One region of the Paenibacillus sp. sptzw28 genome, then DNA from elsewhere that is predicted to be linked to it. Evidence: predicted binding sites of a transcription regulator. Region 1 holds the regulator's gene; the other holds the start of a gene.
What was found. Region 1 encodes CtsR, which represses protease genes until heat stress. Its sites were predicted from a motif close to ATGGTCAATAAAGGTCAAACA; they were not measured.
Positions count from the first base shown of each region.

Region 2: clpP (ATP-dependent Clp endopeptidase proteolytic subunit ClpP) is a predicted target of CtsR. The motif match lies at 1,859-1,879, and genes of this name have one in related genera.

Region 1 is NZ_CP080545.1:822,554-826,158, reverse strand. Features, by position in the region: gene KZ483_RS03780 (protein-arginine kinase McsB) at 1-1,027, opposite strand, end outside; gene KZ483_RS03775 (protein-arginine kinase activator protein McsA) at 1,056-1,577, opposite strand; gene KZ483_RS03770 (CtsR family transcriptional regulator) at 1,622-2,083, opposite strand; rRNA gene rrf (5S ribosomal RNA) at 2,449-2,565, opposite strand; rRNA gene KZ483_RS03760 (23S ribosomal RNA) at 2,701-3,605, opposite strand, start outside.
Region 2 is NZ_CP080545.1:63,754-67,358, reverse strand. Features, by position in the region: gene KZ483_RS00220 (SIMPL domain-containing protein) at 1-511, shown strand, start outside; gene KZ483_RS28250 (sporulation histidine kinase inhibitor Sda) at 611-943, opposite strand; gene clpP (ATP-dependent Clp endopeptidase proteolytic subunit ClpP) at 1,168-1,749, opposite strand; tRNA gene KZ483_RS00205 (tRNA-Arg) at 1,924-1,998, opposite strand; gene KZ483_RS00200 (sugar-binding transcriptional regulator) at 2,229-3,263, shown strand; gene gap (type I glyceraldehyde-3-phosphate dehydrogenase) at 3,356-3,605, shown strand, end outside.

The sequences.
Region 1 (3,605 bases):
CACGCCTGATATCTCTCTGTTCAGGGCTCATTTTTTCATTGAACACCTGTTGGAGGAAACCGGGCTGCGTCAATACCATCATTTCATTCATCACTTGCGGAGACACACCTTCGATTAACCCTAAATCCACGCCAAGACGGACATCTGAGAGCCGCTGTGCCGCTTCCTTAGTATCCATAATAGTCGCATGCGACAAAATCCCATAGGAGCGAAATACCCGGTCCTCAAGCCGCACCTGCGACTCTTCCAGCATACGCTGCCTTGCCGCCCGCTCGTGTTCGATGATTTGTTTGGCGACGCTGTGCAAATTTTCGATAATTTCAGACTCGGATTGGCCGAGCGTAATCTGGTTCGATATTTGAAACAGATTCCCCAGCGCTTCGCTGCCTTCTCCGTAAATTCCCCTAACCGCCAGCCCTACCTGCGTAATAGCCGACAATATCCGATTAATCTGCTGAGTCAGCACAAGGCCAGGCAGATGCATCATGACCGAAGAACGAATGCCCGTACCGACATTGGTCGGACAACTTGTCAAATAACCTCGCCGTTCGTCAAAAGCATAATCGGTCACTTCTTCAAAGCTATCGTCAATGCGGCTTGCCAATTCCCAAGCTTCTTTAATTTGAAAGCCCGGATAGAGGCATTGAATCCGCAAATGATCCTCTTCATTAACCATAATGCTGACTGATTCGTTCTCACTCAGGATAACCGCCCCGCACCGCGATTCATTCGCAAGGTTGGGACTGATTAAATGCTTCTCGACCAGAACTCTTCGTTCGAGCTCATTTAAGTCAGCTAGCTCGATCGTCTCGAAACGGCCGATTTCATCTAGTTTACCTGAAGCAGCGACAGATGTCAGCTTATCCATTACATCCCGCGCCTGTTGATTGGTAGCGAGAAGCGGGAAAGGATTGCTGCGGAGATTGCGGGCGATGCGGATCCGACTGCTAATAACGATATCCGAATCGGGACCGGTACCTTTCATCCACTCGCTTAATGCTTCTTCTACAAAAGATCGCTTCGACAAAACCGACTCCTCCTTCCATTGGCGCGGCTTAGGCATCTGCGACTTTTTGCTCCAACTCGCGAATCCGGTCGCGTATTTGCGCCGCGTTCTCGAACTCTTCGTGTTCGATTCGATTTTGCAATTCCCGCCTTAGCTCCTCGATCTCACGCTTAAGTTGGATTTGTCCGCCGGTGCGTTTCGGAATTTTTCCGATATGCATGGAATTGCCATGCACGCGTTTGAGTATAGGGTCAAGCTTACTGCCAAACTGCGTATAACAATTACTGCAGCCGAACCGCCCCATCTTACTGAACTGGGTGTAGGTAAGGCCGCATTTCTCACAACGCAACTGCTGCGGCTTTGCGCCAAAGCTGTTTACACCGCTGCCAGGCTCAAAGTCGAGGAGTCCGGATAATAAACTGTGGATCGAAAAACCATTGGCAGTACCCGGAATTCCTTCTCCTCTTTCTCGTGCGCATGATTCGCAAATGTGAAACTCCGTTTTCTCTCCATTCACAATTTTCGTAAAATGAAGTGTAGACGGCTTCTTGCCGCATTCCTGACAAAGCATTCCGTACTATCCCTCCTCTTACAAAGGCCACAACTCGCGCAGCTTCACTTGACGAGCAGCGTTATAAGCATCGCTTTCAGAAGCCTCGCTCGGATTTCATCACGGAGGGGAAGCTTCACAGCAATCGATTCACGGGATATCGCGGCACGAAGCAGCTTTGCCTCCCGTTTCGATATAAGCTGCGATTCCTCCAGTTGATAAATAAGCCCTTCCGCAGCACACTGATCCACCTGGTCGCCGATTGTCTGAGCAATGTGTCCCTGAATTGCAGTTAACGTAGGGAGTTCGACGCGTTGAATTCTAATATATCCGCCGCCGCCTCGTTTACTCTCGACAAAATAGCCTTTTTCCAACGTAAACCGGGTGCTGATTACGTAATTGATTTGCGATGGAACGCAAGAGAACCGGTCCGCCAAGTCATTCCGCTGCAATTCAACCGCGCCATCGGGGCTTTCCTGTAGCATATGCTTCAAGTACTGCTCAATGAGATCGGAAATGTTGCGCATTTCGCCAACCTCCCTAAGTTGCCAAACAACAACGGCTAATAAGCCGTAAAATCAAAATGTCAAAGTATTTAGTCAAATTGACTTTGACTTTCTTTGACTTTAATTTTATTATACGCAATTTTCCCAAAAGGTCAAGCGGATAGCTGATTACTCCTTTATTAGCTTTGGCGGATATGGCTCATTTATACCTGATAAATAAACCGAAGTTTATGACTCCGGTTTTCCAGGTAAGACCGCCCTTGTCGGTCATATAGTTAATTACCTTAATATTATATATACCGAAACATTTTACTTGATGTGCAAGGTGACTGAACCTCAAACTGAAACAACAAAAAACCGACTGCAAAATGCAGTCGGTTTCTCGTGCTTGGCAGCGTCCTACTCTCCCAGGACCCTGCGGTCCAAGTACCATCGGCGCTGGAGGGCTTAACGGTCGTGTTCGGGATGGGAACGCGTGGTTCCCCTCCGCCATCGCCACCAAACAGGATTTTTGGTTGCGTCAAAAATCAGTTCAAAGCGGTTGCGCCTTGAAAACTGGATACGAACAGTTGTGAAACCCCTTTAGTCTTACGTTAACCTGGAGCAGCGTGCGAAGTGAACGTTCAGGTGAACGTTCGTAGGATAAGCCCTCGACCGATTAGTATTCGTCAGCTGCACGCATTGCTGCGCTTCCACCTCGAACCTATCAACCTGGTCGTCTACCAGGGGTCTTACGAATTGGGAAATCTCATCTTGAGGGGGGCTTCACGCTTAGATGCTTTCAGCGCTTATCCCGTCCGTACTTGGCTACCCAGCGGTGCTCCTGGCGGAACAACTGGTACACCAGCGGTACGTCCATCCCGGTCCTCTCGTACTAAGGACAGCTCCTCTCAAATTTCCTACGCCCGCGACAGATAGGGACCGAACTGTCTCACGACGTTCTGAACCCAGCTCGCGTACCGCTTTAATGGGCGAACAGCCCAACCCTTGGGACCTACTTCAGCCCCAGGATGCGATGAGCCGACATCGAGGTGCCAAACCTCCCCGTCGATGTGGACTCTTGGGGGAGATAAGCCTGTTATCCCCAGGGTAGCTTTTATCCGTTGAGCGATGGCCCTTCCATGCGGTACCACCGGATCACTAAGCCCGACTTTCGTCCCTGCTCGACTTGTAGGTCTCGCAGTCAAGCTCCCTTATGCCTTTGCACGCTACGAATGATTTCCAACCATTCTGAGGGAACCTTTGGGCGCCTCCGTTACATTTTAGGAGGCGACCGCCCCAGTCAAACTGCCCACCTGACACGGTCCCTGTACCGGATGACGGTACCAGGTTAGAACTCCGATACGATCAGGGTGGTATCCCAACGATGCCTCCACCGAAGCTGGCGCTCCGGCTTCCAAGGCTCCCACCTATCCTGTACAGATCGTACCAAAGTCCAATATCAAGCTGCAGTAAAGCTCCATGGGGTCTTTCCGTCTTGTCGCGGGTAACCTGCATCTTCACAGGTATTAAAATTTCACCGGATCTCTCGTTGAGACAGCGC
Region 2 (3,605 bases), 760 kb from region 1:
ATTTGCCGCTTTGAAGAAGGTGCTCTTCGGCTATAACAAGTTAGCGGAAAAAGATGTGAAGACGACCGGCTTCTATGTTCAGCCGGAATATCGCTACAATAATAATGACGGAACGAGTAAATTAACCGGATACGTAGCCACGCACAGCGTACAAATTACAACACGCAATCTGGATGGAATCGGACAACTGCTCGACGGGTTATCTGCTGCTGGAGCAAACCGGGTGGACGGGGTGCAGTTCGATACGGAGAAGCAGGATCAATACGAGCTGCAGGTTCTCGAGAAAGCGGTAGCCAACGCAAAGGCTAAAGCGGAAGCTCTGGCAAAAGCGGCGGGAAAACAATTGAACGGTGTCGTCAACATTTCTCAGAACAATGTAAGCAGCACGCCGATTTTTAACCGAGGGGAATATGCAGCGGCGGATAAAGCGGCCGAAAGTGCCCCAACAACGGTACAGACCGGAGAAATAACGGTCTCGGCCAACATTACCGTAGTTTTTGCAATGCAATAGCCAAAAGCATAGAGGGCGGTCGCTAATCCATATGGGATCAGCGACCGCCCTCACGCATGTCGGTTGAGCAACGGTGCCGGATAAGGCAGCCGTAAGCTTCTATTGTGTTAACGCGCCTCGCTGCTGATGGACGTGATCGTCGGAAAGGCCGCGCTGCTCTATCGCTTGCTCGATTAAGGAAATAAATTCTTCCGAAAGTCGCATCGCTTTGGCTTCATGATAGACTTCAATTAAGTGGGTGTCGCTGAGCGGTCGAAGTAGAAGCGATTTATCCTGCATCGGCAAGAACAGATTGTGGGTTTCTTGTGAACGCGATGGAACTTCATGGTCATATGGTCGTTCGAATGCAGGTGTGTAGTGAGTATAGACGCGACCGGATTCACTGGATCGAATGAAATTTCGCACGCTTGCGAAGGGATTCGATAGTTTCATGCGTGTGCAACTCCGTTATAGTAGATTTCTTTAAACAGCCTAAGGGACGGTGAATATGGAATCATTTAGTACATATTAACATGAAATTAATGATGAGTCCTTATCAATTCAGCGGGCTGAATTTATCTTGACATATGGGACAAGGTGTGATATGGGGAATTGGTTTATTTGGACAGGAAAAAGAGCGCCGTTAAGGACCGGCGCTCTTCGTATTATATGAGATTTTACAGCTTTTCGATTACTTTGTCGACAAGTCCGTATGCCTGAGCCTCGGAGGCAGACATGAAATAATCGCGATCGGTGTCTCGCTCGATCTTCTCCAGAGATTGACCTGTGCGTTCCACCAATATTTTGTTAAGTGTGTCGCGCGTTTTCAAAATATGCTTGGCGCGGATTTCGATATCGCTGGCCTGACCTTGCGCTCCGCCAAGAGGTTGGTGAATCATTACTTCGCTGTTAGGAAGCGCGAAGCGTTTGCCTTTCTCGCCCGCGGCGAGAAGGAATGCCCCCATCGAAGCGGCCATGCCGACACAAATCGTCGAGACACTTGGTTTGATGAACTGCATCGTATCGAAAATGGCGAGACCCGCCGTAACTGAACCGCCAGGGCTATTGATGTATAGCGAGATATCTTTATCCGGATCATCTGCTGCCAGGAACAGCAATTGCGCTATGATGGAGTTGGCCACCATGTCGTTGACCGGCGTTCCGAGAAAAATAATGCGATCCTTCAACAAGCGGGAGTAGATGTCGTAAGCGCGTTCCCCGCGGTTGTTTTGCTCAATAACCATAGGCACGAAATTCATTTCCATCGTAAGGTCCCTCCTCAAAGTTTTTGTGCGAAACTACGAACTAGGCTTGATGACGGGTATTATTGGTGAGCCGTGTATTCTAATCATAACGGATTGGATTTTAAAAGTCAAAGATGGTCAAAGACTCGATATTAAAAAACCGGCAATGCCGGTGTAACTTGTGTTTATTGGCGCGCCCGCGAGGGATCGAACCTCGATCTCAGGCTCCGGAGGCCTACGTCATATCCATTGGACCACGGGCGCAAAAGTGATAGCGAAAATAAGTATATTTGATTGGGCAAAGAAAAGCAAGGGTAAGAACAAAGAAAAATTTGTGTAAATAGTGACAGAAAGTGATATGAGCAATAAATCCGGCTTGATCCTCCGATTTGTTTGGAGTACAATAGAGGTGGGACTAAAAACGGTCTAGTGGGACGAAAAACGTCCATATAGACAAAGCCAGCTTATTCGGCAATTGGAGTTGATGTTGAAGGATGCAGTCTCTCATCGAAATACAGCAGCAGCTTCTGCCGGATTTGCTCGTTGTCATGAAGAAAAGGTACCTAATTCTCCGTCAGGTTATGCTCTCGGATATGATCGGCAGACGGACGCTCGCGGCCTCGCTTCAATTAACGGAACGAGTATTGCGTGCGGAGACGGATTTTCTGAAAGAGCAGGGATTGCTTCACATCGATACCGCGGGCATGCGGATCACCGATGCCGGGCGGCGGCTGCTTGAAGACATGGAACCATTCTACAAGGCGGTGTTCGGATTATCCGAGCTGGAAGAGCGGATTTGCGAACATTTCGGCTTGAAGCACGTGACCATCGTTCCCGGGGATTCCGATTCATCCCCCCACTCCAAACGGGAGCTTGGCCGGGCTGGTTGCGCGGCTCTGCGCAGGGTAATGGACAAGGATGATGTCGTAGCCGTAACCGGCGGCTCGACGCTCGCTCAGATGGCTAACCAGCTGAGCACATCGACTCCGCTAAAAGGGAACTGGTTCGTACCGGCCCGCGGTGGACTCGGAGAAAGCTTGGATTATCAGGCGAACACCATTGCTTCAACGATGGCCAAACGTACCGGAGCACAATACAGGCTGCTGCATGTGCCGGACCATTTAGGCGAGGAAGCGTATCTCTCCTTGATGCAGGAACCGAATATTCGGGAAATCGTCGAGGTGATCCGCAGTGCCCGCATCGTCGTTCATGGCATCGGGGACGCTATGGTTATGGCGCGCAGAAGACGCGTTGACGAAACGGTAATCGAAGCAATGAAAGCGGAAGGCGCTCTGGCAGAGTCATTCGGTTATTATTTTGACCGGAATGGTGCCGTCGTCCATAAAATGCCGACTGCGGGGCTCCGCCTGGAAGACATTATGGATACGGAAGTGGTAATCGCGATTGCCGGAGGCCACAGCAAGGGCGAGGCTATTGCGGCTGTTATGCGTTACGGGCACGATGACGTGCTTGTCACGGATGAAGCTGCAGCTATGGAAATCGCTTCGATTATTGATAAAGAAAAGTAGAACCGGTGATCTTGACGGAGGCGGACGGCTCTATATGCCGAATCTGCGATCGTCTTGAGATATATTGAAAACAAGCTTAGGAGGAAGAGAAAATGGTAAAAGTAGGTATTAATGGATTTGGTCGTATCGGCCGTAATGTATTCCGCGCAGCTCTGAACAACCCGAACGTAGAAGTGGTGGCTGTGAACGATTTGACGGACACGAGCACACTGGCTCACCTGCTCAAATATGACACGACTCATGGTAAGCTTGAAGCAACGGTAGAAGCTAAAGAAGGCGCAATTATCGTTAACGGCCGCGAGATCAAAGTATTTGCCGAGCGTAACCCGGAGAACCTTCCTT